3 regions of the Janthinobacterium sp. 67 genome follow, and region 3 is predicted to be linked to each of the others. Evidence: predicted binding sites of a transcription regulator. Region 3 holds the regulator's gene; each other region holds the start of a gene.
The links. The regulator FliA, encoded in region 3, starts transcription of late flagellar genes. The targets are predictions, from matches to a motif close to CTAAAGTTTNNNNNNNNNNNGCCGNTA.
Positions count from the first base shown of each region.

Region 1: CLU90_RS24290 (DUF5610 domain-containing protein) is a predicted target of FliA. The motif match lies at 1,764-1,790, and genes of this name have one in related genera.
Region 2: CLU90_RS24645 (flagellar protein FliT) is a predicted target of FliA. The motif match lies at 2,212-2,238, and genes of this name have one in related genera.

Region 1 is NZ_PGES01000001.1:5,429,805-5,433,692, reverse strand. Features, by position in the region: gene CLU90_RS24295 (GGDEF domain-containing protein) at 1-963, shown strand, start outside; gene CLU90_RS24290 (DUF5610 domain-containing protein) at 1,063-1,692, opposite strand; gene sbcB (exodeoxyribonuclease I) at 1,849-3,297, shown strand; gene pyrF (orotidine-5'-phosphate decarboxylase) at 3,608-3,888, opposite strand, start outside.
Region 2 is NZ_PGES01000001.1:5,503,821-5,507,708, forward strand. Features, by position in the region: gene fumC (class II fumarate hydratase) at 1-150, opposite strand, end outside; gene CLU90_RS24640 (type IV pilus assembly protein FimV) at 323-1,456, shown strand; gene CLU90_RS24645 (flagellar protein FliT) at 1,872-2,123, opposite strand; gene CLU90_RS24650 (HDOD domain-containing protein) at 2,346-3,173, opposite strand; gene CLU90_RS24655 (M13 family metallopeptidase) at 3,312-3,888, shown strand, end outside.
Region 3 is NZ_PGES01000001.1:2,771,062-2,774,949, forward strand. Features, by position in the region: gene CLU90_RS12455 (S-layer protein) at 1-20, opposite strand, end outside; gene motD (flagellar motor protein MotD) at 129-899, opposite strand; gene CLU90_RS12465 (flagellar motor protein) at 916-1,662, opposite strand; gene CLU90_RS12470 (RNA polymerase sigma factor FliA) at 1,644-2,375, opposite strand; gene CLU90_RS12475 (MinD/ParA family ATP-binding protein) at 2,421-3,284, opposite strand; gene flhF (flagellar biosynthesis protein FlhF) at 3,277-3,888, opposite strand, start outside.

The DNA.
Region 1 (3,888 bases), 2.7 Mb from region 3:
GAACAGATCGGCAACTTCGGCGCTTCAGGCTGCAACATCGGCGATTTACAGCTATTTCGCGATGGAGCGGATAGCCAGACGGCCGCCATGCTGGCGCCCTGCCCCGTCATGCGCCTCGAAGCGGGCGAAGCCATTGCCGACACGCAAGGCGCCAGCCTCTACATCGTCCTGCGCGGCTCGCTGGCCGTGGCAGCCGACACCCACACGGGCATGGATGACGGCACCGTCAGCAAGGTCTTGCCCGGCGAAAGCGTGGGTGAACAATCGGTGCTCGATGAAGCGAGCAACCTGGCCGCCATTTCCGCCCTGGAAGAAACTGATTTGCTGGTGATCGACGCGGCCGTCGTCTGGGAATTGATCGAGCAGTCGAACGGCCTGGCGCGCAACCTGCTGCGGCTGCTGTCCTTCCGCATCCGCGCCGCCAATGCCCTGCTGCGCCGCCGGCAGAAACTGGGCGAATTCTACCGCCAGCTGTCGATGGTCGACAGCCTGACGGGCTTGTACAACCGCGCCTGGCTCACCGATTTACTGCCGAACATGATCGTCACGGCCCACTCCAGCGCCTCGCCGCTGTCGCTGGTGATGATAGACCTCGACCATTTCAAGCGCTTCAACGATACGCACGGCCACCAGGCGGGCGACCAGGCGCTGCGCATCGCCGCGCAAGTGCTGGGCGCGGCCCTGCGGCCGACGGATTTTGCCGTGCGCTACGGTGGTGAGGAAATGATGGTGATCTTGCCCGATACCAGCGAACACGTGGCCCTGCGGGTGGCCGAACGCTTGTGCGAACGCATGCGGCAAGCCGTCATCTTCGCCGACATGCGCAGCGCGCTGCCGCACATCACGGGTTCGTTCGGCGTGGCCAGCCTGGCGGCCGAACAGGATGACCATGCGCTGATCGCGGCGGCCGACGCGGCGCTGTACCGCGCCAAGGCAAGCGGACGCAACCGCGTAAGCACCTGATAAAACGCCCATGGCGTCGTTGCATTGCCTCGTCGTACATTCGTACTGCCTCCGGCAACGCCCTGGACATTTTCTCAGGCGCTTCCGGCGCAATATTGATCAGGCAGCCTTGCTGTCGGCCGGCTTGGAAGTATCCGGCTTGGCAGCGTCATTGTTCTTGCTGCTGTGCGCGGCGATGAAATCCGCATAGCCCTTCTGCACCAGTTCATACGTCTTGTCGATATTGCCGGCGATATCGCCTTTCAACACTTTCAAGCCGCCCAGGATATCGCGCGCTTCCTTGAAGCCTTTTTCCATGCCGCCGCTGATGGTGTCCATGAACTTGCTCAGGGCCGTATCGTCGTCCATGTCGGGATTCTGCTGCTTGAAGGCGTCAAAAAAACCCGTCGACAGCGATACAATGCGGCTCGCCGTCGCTTCGGCGCTATTGTCCTGCGACGCCGCGTTCTGGATCGCGTCGTCGCCGTACTGGCTCTTCAGCGCTTCATTGATGTTGGTGATGGCCGTCTTGTACAGCAGCGCCAGCGGCTCATTCTCGGAACCGATCGACACGTTCAGCGAGGCCTGCATGATGGAAGCGTTCAATTGCAGCTTCGTGCGATCGTTGACGCTCATTTCAGCGTTGACGCCGTCCTTTTGCTGGACTTTATCGTCCTTGCCGGCAACGCCCGTACTGACGGAAGTCACGGAAGGGGTGGAATTGCCGCTAGCGGCGATGGGAATTGACACGATAGGCCTCCTTGAACGGGCAATGTATGCCACCATGCGGGAAACGCAGTGATGACCATCCTCTCGTGTAGTATCGGCAGGTTTTCAGAAAACTGTAGCAGCGGCGCTCTTTTACGGGCCCGGATAACCAATCAAGTAACCAAGTAATGACCATCAATGACTAAGCAGACCTTTCTTTGGCACGATTACGAAACCTTTGGCGCCCAGCCACGCCGCGACCGTCCGGCCCAGTTCGCCGCCATCCGCACGGATGAGGACCTCAACGAGATCGGCGAGCCGATCATGCTGTATTGCCAGCCTGCCAATGATTTCCTGCCCGACCCGCAATCGTGCCTGATCACGGGCATCACGCCGCAGCAATGTCTGCAGCTGGGCGTGCCCGAGCACCAGTTCGCCGCCACCATCGAAGCGGCCTTTTCGGAACCGGGCACCATCGGCGTGGGCTACAACACCATCCGTTTCGACGATGAAGTCACGCGTTTCCTGTTCTGGCGCAACCTGATCGACCCGTACGCGCGCGAATGGAAGAACCATTGCGGCCGCTGGGACATCCTCGACGTGGTGCGCATGACGCACGCGCTGCGCCCGGAAGGCATTCAATGGCCCAAGCGCGACGATGGCCAGACCAGTTTCAAGCTGGAACACCTGAGCAAGGCCAATGGCCTGGTCCACGAAGCGGCGCACGATGCGCTGTCCGACGTGCGCGCCACCATCGCCCTGGCCCGCCTGATCAGGCAGAAACAGCCGAAACTGTTCGAATTCTGCCTGGCCCTGCACAAGAAGGACCGGGTCGCCAGCGAAATGGGCATGCACCTGGCCGCCGGCGAGCGCCAGCCTTTCCTGCACGTGTCCGGCATGTTCCCCGCCGAACGGGGCTGCCTGGGCGTCGTCTGGCCGCTGGCCACGCACCCGAGCAACAAGAACGAGATCCTCGTCTGGGATTGCGCCTACGATCCGCGCGAACTGTTCGAACTGGACGCGGACACCATCCGCACGCGGCTGTTCACGCGCAAGGAAGCCATGCCGGAAGGCATGACGCGCCTGCCCGTGAAAAGCGTGCACCTGAACAAGTCGCCCATGCTGGTCGGCAATTTAAAAACCCTGTCGCCGGCCATGGCCGCGCAATGGGGCATCGACGTGGACGCGGCGAAAATCAACGCGCAATTTGCCGCCGCGGCGCCGAACATGGATGCGATCTGGGCCGCAGTGTTCCAGCGCCCGGGCGCGAATGTCGCGCTGGACGTGGATGAGGATTTGTACAACGGTTTCGTCAGCAACGACGACCGCCGCCTGCTGGAATCCTTGCGCCGCGAAACACCGGCCAAGCTGGCCACGGCCCGCCCTTCGTTTGCCGACGAGCGCCTGCAGGAATTGCTGTTCCGCTACCGCGCGCGCAATTTCCCGCAAACCCTGAGCGAGGCGGAAAGCCTGCGCTGGGAGCAGCACCGCGCCGCCCGCCTGTTCGACGGCGACGGCGGCGCCCGCACCATCGAAATGCTGTTTACGGAAATCGACGTGCTGTCGGAATCGGTCGATGAGCGGGGAGAAGAGATTTTAGGCGAGCTGTACGACTACGCGGAGATGGTGGCGCCCATGCGCGATTAGTCGCACCTAACCAAACCTACTGCGCGTCGGTATAGGTGGCCTGCGATGCTCACCGTACTAGAGTACGGTTGCGCTTCTCGACCACCTCTCCCTTCCGCTCGCTACGGTTTTGTTAGACGCTGTGAGGCCTGCTGAATGTAATTTTTCAGCCCGCACGGTGCGCTTTGATCACATCGCGCGCTCAATTTGCAGCCGTAGGTCGGATTAGCGGGCCGAAGGCCCGCGTAATCCGACAACATTGTGGACGTTAGCGGTGTTGTCGGGTTACGGCCACGGGCCTAACCCGACCTACATTTTTGATGGATGGTGCTTAAACCGAACGATGTTGATTGATGGCATCGCGCGTTTCAATCGCCACGCGGCGCGCCGCGTCGGCCCAGTCTTCGCCGTCCTGCGGCGTGGCGTAGATGATGGCGCGCGAGGAGCTGATCATCATGCCCATGCCGCTGGCCGTCTGGCCCGCGCCGACGGTGGCGGCGATGTCGCCGCCCTGGGCGCCGATGCCGGGTACCAGCAGCGGCATGTCGCCGACGATGGCGCGTACTTGCGCCAGTTCTTCAGGGAAGGTGGCGCCGACGACGAGCGCGCACT
Region 2 (3,888 bases), 2.7 Mb from region 3:
GACGGTGGCCAGGGCGGCGATCAGTTCGGGCGGCATCTTTTCCGTGGAGATATGGAAGTGCTCGAGCGAGCGCTGCGTTTGCGCTCCCCACAGCCGGTCGGCGGGCACGTCGATCGGGCCGAAACTGTCGCGTTCGATTCTGCTACTCATGGCATCCCTTTCATCGATAGAGGTGGATCGAGTGTACTCCAGGCGCCAAAAAGGCACAGGACGATGCTGTATTGCATCATTTTTGCCATGACCCATCTATATTTTTGCGATTTCCTGCCGTTAAAGACAGGCGAGTTCCCCTTATTTATCTTGTTATCAAAGCGATCAGTCCATGCAGAGCAGCATCTTTTCCCGTTGGTCCCTGATCGCGTGCGCCGCCGCCAGCCTGGCTTTGCCGTCTGTGGCGGGCGCGGCCGAACTGGGCGAGATGGCGGTGCTGTCGCACGTGGGCCAGCCCCTGCTGGCCGAAATCGAATTGACGGCCCTGGCGCCCGACGAAGCCAGCGGGGTGGCCGTGCGCCTGGCCTCGTCCGATGTGTACCGGGGCGGCGGCATCGGCATGGACCCGGCCCTGCAAACCTTGACGATCAGCCCGCTGGAGCGTGGGGGACGCCACTATGTGCGCGTGAGCACCCGGCAGGCCATCCAGGCGGGGCATGTGCATTTGTATTTATTGCTGGGCAATGGCAATGGCGCCGTCGTGCGCCTGGCTACCTTGTGGCTGACACCGGCGCCGCCCGCTGCCGTCAGTGCGCCACTCCGGCCCGCCGTTCCCGCGCCCGCGCCTGTCTCCACGCCTGTGCCGTTGCCACGCGCCGTACCCGTCGCGCCATCGCCCGACGCCGCCGCGCTGGCGGCCCGCGCCCGTGCCGAGGGCCTGGTGCGTCCGCCGCGCGTGTTCGTGCCGCCGCCCGCCATGCCCATGCAGATGGCTCCCGCGCCGCGTCCGCCGCGCCGCGCCACGGCGCCCGTGGCCGCTTGCGCGCCGCAAGCCGATATGGAGCAGGCGCAAGCATGTGTGGCGCTCGATGAGAAAAACACGGCCCTCAATGCCAGGCTTGGCGAACTGGAAGGCAAGCTCGGCGCTTTGCAAAAGGCGCTGGCGCTGCCTGCCGCCGCCGTCGCTGTAGCGCCAGTCGCCGCGCCCGCCGAGGCGCAGGCGCGGGCGCCCCATGCCAAGCCCAAGCCGCTGCACGCGGCGCCCGCCGCCGACAAGGAAAAGAAGGGGGGCGGCAACGGCATGCTGTGGCTCGGTCTCGGCACCCTGGTCTTCCTGCTGCTGACTGCCCTCATCGTGTATGTGGTGCGCAAGCGCAGGCAGGCGACGGGGCCGCGCGCACCGTCGAAATACTGGGTTCTGCTGCGCAAGCCGTTTGGCCGCAAGAAAAAAGATGTGCCCGTGCTGACGGAAGCCGTGGAAGAGGGCGCGGTGGCCGAAGCGGAGCCTGAGCCGTTCTCGCGTTGACGAGGTGGCAAATCCAGGCCGAAATTTGATGTAAAAAAAGATATTGAAAAAATACAGGAAAACGCCGGCCAATCGCGTTGCCTTTTTTTTAAAGATGGTGATATGATGAATTCAGTGGACTTGCTCTACGACAAAACAGCCCCAGCCTGGCGCAGCCACCAACGATAGTGTGGCGCGGCAAACAGGTGTAGCGTTGCATAAACGCCTGGGTCTGGAAGCGGTTCGCGATGCCAACGATGTGCTCGCGAACGCCGGATGCAACCGGCAGCGAGGCGACGCCAGGAGATACCTGGGGCTCGCCTTCCACATTCCCCTCCTTGCTTCCCGGGCGCCGCAGATGGCGCGCTCGCTGCGAAGGCGGCAGATGTAAAAAAAGCACCCTCGGGTGCTTTTGTGTTTTCTGGCGCGGCAAGTTTCACATGCGTGCGCGCGCACCTTGCATGGCGTTCGGCAGCTGCGTCATCCACGGTTCCGTGATGGCGCGGATTTCGCGGTCATTGGCCAGGATTTGCTTGAGCAAGTCAATCTTGCGCAGGCGCGAGGCGCCGGCCAGGGCAGGGGCCTTGCCCGTCATGGTCGCGCTGGCGGCGCTGGCGCACTGGTTTTCCAGGGTATCCAGGCCATCCCAGTCGCTCGAACGTGCGGCCACGACCATTTTATTGGTCATTCCTGCAATATTTTCGTACATCGAAAGAACGTCGTTGGAGGTCATGAGCACACCCGTAACTAGTGAATGGATTACCGCTTGTCAAGATTAACGGCAGGTCCAGCAGGAACTTGAGGGTGTTTTTGAAAAAAAATGAAAATAATTTAGATGATTGCCTGCCTGCTGCCGGAATCGCCCGCCAAGCCGCATGGATGCAGGGGGAGAATTCCGGCAGCGGCGGACTTATTTGACGAGTTCTTCCAGTCCCGCGCTCAGTTCGGCCGGCGGCGGCATCTTGTCGATCAGTACCGAGGGCGGCAAACCGAGCGCTTCGGCCACGTCGCCGGGGTAGCAGGCGATGATTTCTTCATTGCTCAGTGCGTTCTCCTCGATGCGGGCGCGCCAGGCGGCCAGGTGGATGATGGCGGCCAGGCGATTCAACGGTGTCTTGGCCAGCGGATCGGGAAAGGCGGCGATGGCGTCGGCAAAGGCGGCGGGGAACTTCCAGCGGCGCGCCAGTTCGGCGCCCACCTGCGCATAGTCATAGCCCAGCGACACCCGCTCGGCGTCGAGCCGGCGCGCGTCGAGCGGCGGGGCGATCTTGTCGAGCTGCATGGCTTGCTCGGGCATGGCGGCATGGATCACCAGTTGACCGATCGCATGCATCATGCCGACCGTGAACGCCAGGTCCTGGTTGTCGCCCGTCTGTCTGGCGATCCAGCGGGCCGACACGGCGCTGTGCAGGCTGTAGCGCCAGAACTGGGGCAGGTTCAGCCCGGGCACGGTCTTGTAGCCGCTGACCAGGCCCGAACTGATGACGAGCGTGCGCACGGTTACAAAGCCGAGCATCAGCACGGCGTCTTCCACCGTGCCGATGCTGCGCGAGACGTGGTAATACGCCGAGTTTGCCAAGCGCAGCAGCTTGGCGCTCAAGGCCGGGTCCGCTCCCAGCTGGCGCGCGATGTCTTCGGTGGAGCTGGCGGGGTTGTCGAAACTGCGCACCAGTTCATCGACGATCTTCGGGGCGGCAGGCAGGGCGTGGGGTTGCTGGAACAGCGCTTCCAGTTGCATGGCAATCTCCTTGGCGTTCGCGCGGCATGGGGTCGTGAAACTATATGCCGATTTTTTATGCGCATGCAAAAAAATTGCGGGATGCTCTTTTCATGGGAAACAGGCTATGATTTTGACTATTCCATCGAAAGGATCGCCATGCACGGTTTGTGTTTTTCCTGGGCCCGGACGCCAGTCCAGGCTGCCATCGTCCTCGCCCTGGCCGGCGTCTCGCTGATCGGTTTGCCGGTCCAGGCGCATGGCCAGCAAGCGGCGGCCGCCGCGGTGCCTGCTGTCCCCGCTGCCGCCACGGTCTTGCCCGGCGACGATTTCTACGATTATGTGAATGGCGACTGGCTGCGCAATACGGAGATTCCCGCCGACCGCAGCAGTTGGGGCTCGTTTGCCATCCTCGCCAACGCCACCAACGAGCGCATCATTGCCCTCGTCGAAGGCCTGGCGGCGGCGCCGCAGGCCGATGCCTCCGCGCGCCAGGTCAGCGATTTTTACCGTTCCTGGATGGATGAATCGGCTATCGAAGCGAAAGGCTGGGCGCCGATCAAGCCGCTGCTGAAGAAGATCGATGGCATACGCGACCAGGCGGGACTGGCCCGCGCGCTGGGCGAAAGTCTGCGCGCCGATGTCGATCCGCTCAATGCCACCAATTTTTATACGGAAAATCTGTTCGGCCTGTGGGTGGCGCAAGACTTGAACGACACCACGCGCAATGTGGCTT
Region 3 (3,888 bases):
AACGTTCTGGAGTAAGACATGGGATCGACCTGGAGGCTGAAAAGAAGTGCGACAGCCTAGCATTCCAGTATGACCAGCGAATGACACGCGCCCGGTCCGCCGGACTGGCGCCGGTCCGCAAGCCCGTCCTAGTTGGCCGGCGGCGCCGTCGGCACTTCCGTCACCGTTTCGGGGATGCCCGACAAGATCGTCACGGCGACCCGGCGGTTGCGCGCGCGCCCTTCCGCCGTGTCGTTGGGGGCCACGGGAATGTTGTCGGCGTGGCCGACGGCCGTCAGGCGCGACGCTTGCACGCCGCTGGCGATGAACAGGCGCACCACGGCGCTGGCGCGCGCGGCCGACAATTCCCAGTTCGAGGCGAAATTGGAATTGCTGATCGGCTGTACGTCCGTATGCCCTTCCACCTGCACGTCGTGCGTATCGTCCTTGAGCAGCACGGCAACGGCGCGCAGGGCCTGGTCCGACTCCGTCGTCAGGCGCGCCGCGCCCGGGTCGAACAGCACGCTGGCATTGATTTCCACGCTCACGCCGCGGCTCGTCTGCGTGACCCGCACCTTGCCTTCCTTGACCAGCGGCGCCAGCGTGGACGTCAGGTCTTGCGCCAGGCGCGTCATGTGTTCGCGCTCGCGGCGGATGGCTTCCGTGCGGCGTTTCAGGGCGGGGTTCGGCAGCGGGATCGCTTGCGGCGCTTCCATGACGATGGGCGGCGCACCCTTTTCCAGGCTGAAGGCCTGGCCGATGGCATTCTGGAAGACGCGGTACTTGCCTTCGTTGACTTGCGAAATCGCGTACATGACGACGAAAAAGGCGAACAGCAGGGTGATGAAGTCGGCGTACGAGATCAGCCAGCGGTCCTGGTTGTCCGGTTCCTCGTCATACTTCCTGCGCGCGCGCCGCATCATGGTCAGTGCTCGCTCAGTGCTCGTGAAGCAGGCTGGAAACGCGCTCTTCGATGATGCGCGTATGGTCGCCCGTGGCGATGTCGTACAGCACGGCGGCCGTGATTTCGTACTGCAGCACGCGGCGCGAGACGATGGCCTTGAGTTTGTTCGCCACCGGCAGGAACAGCAGGTTGGCCAGGCCCACGCCATAGATGGTCGAGACAAACGCCACGGCGATGCCGCTGCCCAGTTTGCTTGGGTCGGTGAGGTTTTCCATCACGTGTATCAGGCCCAGCACGGCGCCCAGGATGCCGATCGTGGGCGAATAGCCGGCCGCCGATTCCCACACCTTGACGGCCTGGCGCTCGGCCATCTCATAGGCGGAGATTTCCACGTCGAGCAGCTGGCGCAGCTTGTCGGGCGCGATGCCGTCGACGATCATGCGCAAGCCCTTGGCGTTGAAACGGTCGGCCGTGTTTTCCATCAGGCGCTCGAGCGCCAGCGGGCCGTCGCGGCGCGCCGTCAGGCTCCATTGCCCGATGTCGCGCGCCAGCGCGGCGCGCGTGTCGGCCGGCGGCAGGAAGACCCAGCGCAGCATTTCCAGGCCGCGCACGAAAGTACGCAGCCGCGTTTGCAGCAGTACGGCGCCGAAGGTGCCGATGATGACGATGGCAAAGGCGGCCGGCTGCAGCAGGGAGGCCATCTTGCCGCCTTCCAGTGCCTGGCCGACCAAGAGGCCCGCCAGCGCCAGCGCCAGCCCGATTACGCTGGACCAGTCCACGCCTGCTCCCTCAAGGTTGCGCGCAGGCGCGCGACGGCCTGGGTATGCAGCTGCGAGACGCGCGATTCCGACACGCCCATCACCGCGCCGATCTCCTTCAGGTTCAGCTCTTCTTCGTAGTACAGGCCCATGAGTATTTTCTCGCGTGGCGGCAGCGCATCGATGGCATCGATCACGGATTGCCGGAAATCGGTATCGAGCAGGGACCGCAAGGGGTCGCTGTCCTCGTCCACGCAGTGGCGGTCGAGGAAGCTGTCATTGCCGTCCGGGTCGTGAAAGTCTTCGTAGTACACGAGCTGGTGGCCGCCGCCGTCGCCCAGCATTTCCTGGTAGTCGGCCAGCGACATTTTCAGCAGTTTCGCCACTTCCGACTCGGTCGGCGGGTGGCCGAGGCGCTGCTGCAAGGTGCTCATCGCCTCCTCGATCTTGCGCATGTTCTGGCGCATGCTGCGCGGCAGCCAGTCGCTGGTGCGCAATTCGTCGAGCATGGCGCCGCGGATGCGCAGCACGGCATACGTCTCGAACTGCGCGCCATGCGTTTCTTCATAGCGGCTGATGGCATCGAGCAGGCCGATCATGCCGGCCTGGATCAGGTCATCGACCTCGACCGAAGGCGGCAATTTCGCCTTCATATGGTGCGCCAGACGCTTCACCAGCGGAATGTGCTCCGTCAGCAAATAGTCCTTGTTCGATTTCCCTTTGACCGTGTACATAGGCTGCTTATTGTTTTCTCGTCTTATCTGGTGCTACGGTTGGCTTCAGGCGCTGAACTGGTGGGCGCTCCCCGTCTGGTACAAGGTGCCGCCCAGCACCGGCGCCGCCGAACGGGCCAGCCGCTCGGCCAGTCCGCGAAACGCCACCGAGGCGCCGGCCAGCGGAAACGCATCGACCACGCTGCGGCCCAGGCGCGCCGCGCGGTGCAGATACTCATCGGCAGGCACCGAACCCATCGACGTCAGCTTCACGGCCAGGTAACGGCTCGCCGCCTGTGCCATATTATCGTATACCACTTTTGCCTCGGATTCGGAAGCGCCGGTGACGAGAATGCCGAACGGACGGCGTCCCAGTTCCTGGCTCAGGCGCTTGATCAGGCAGTAGGCCGCCTTGATCGAGGTGGCGCTGGTGGACACTTGCACGACGATATCGGACGACGCCATCAAGGGCACGGGGAAACAGGCGCCCTCTTCTGCCACGACGCCGTCGACGAGCACGATGCCGCTCTGGCGCGCCAGCACGTCGAAGGTCTTGCCCAGGCGGCGCAGTTCATCTTCGCCCGCGTAGTCCATGCTGTCCATCAAATGGTTGCGCGCGCCCAGGCTGGCCACGCCGAAGCCTTGCGGCACCTGATGGATGACCTGGTTCAAGCCGCACTGCTGGCGCGCCACGTCGCGCAGGCTGGCGCCGTGCGCCAGTCCCAGGCGCGCGGCCACGCCATCGCTGCCGCCGCTGGCGTCGAGCAGCAGCACGTCATTGCCGCCGTAGGCGAGCGAGGCGCCCAGGTTGACCAGCATGGCGCCCTTGTCGTCCTGCGGCGTGGCCGACAGGAACGTCATGACGCGCGGCTGCGGGCCGGCCAGCATGCGGCGCAAGCCTTCGGCCTGGTCGAAATCAAAATTAGCCAAGGTGCACCCCGCGCGCTTCATTGTTGCGGGCGGCCGCCTGCGCCATCAGCAGCGGCAGTTCGGCATCGGAAAACTGTGTGGCCGCCGAGTCGCGCTTGAGCTTGAAGGCGCGGTCGATCAGGTAACCGCGGTCGGCCAGGTACAGGTCTTCCGGCACGCGCTGGCCATTCGACACATAGAACAGGTTCAGCTTCTGGCGGATCACCACGTCGAGCACGTTGCCGATCGAGGCCGCTTCATCGAGCTTGGTCATGATGCAGCCGGCCAGGCCGCTGCCTTGATACGCGCGCACCACTTCGTTGAGGGTTTCCTGCGTCGCCGTGGAGTTCAGGCACAGCAAACGCTTCACGTCGGCGCCGGCGCCCGACAGCATGGCCACCTGCTCCGTCACCATCTGGTCGCGCTGGCTCACGCCCACCGTATCGATCAGCACCGTGTGCTTGTTCTTCAATTCTTTCAGGGCGATGCGCAAGTCCGCTTCATCCTTCACGGAATGCACCATCACGCCAAGGATCTTGCCGTAGATGCGCAGCTGTTCATGCGCGCCGATACGGTAGGCGTCCGTGGTGATCAGGGCCAGCTTTTCCGGGCCATGGCGCATCAC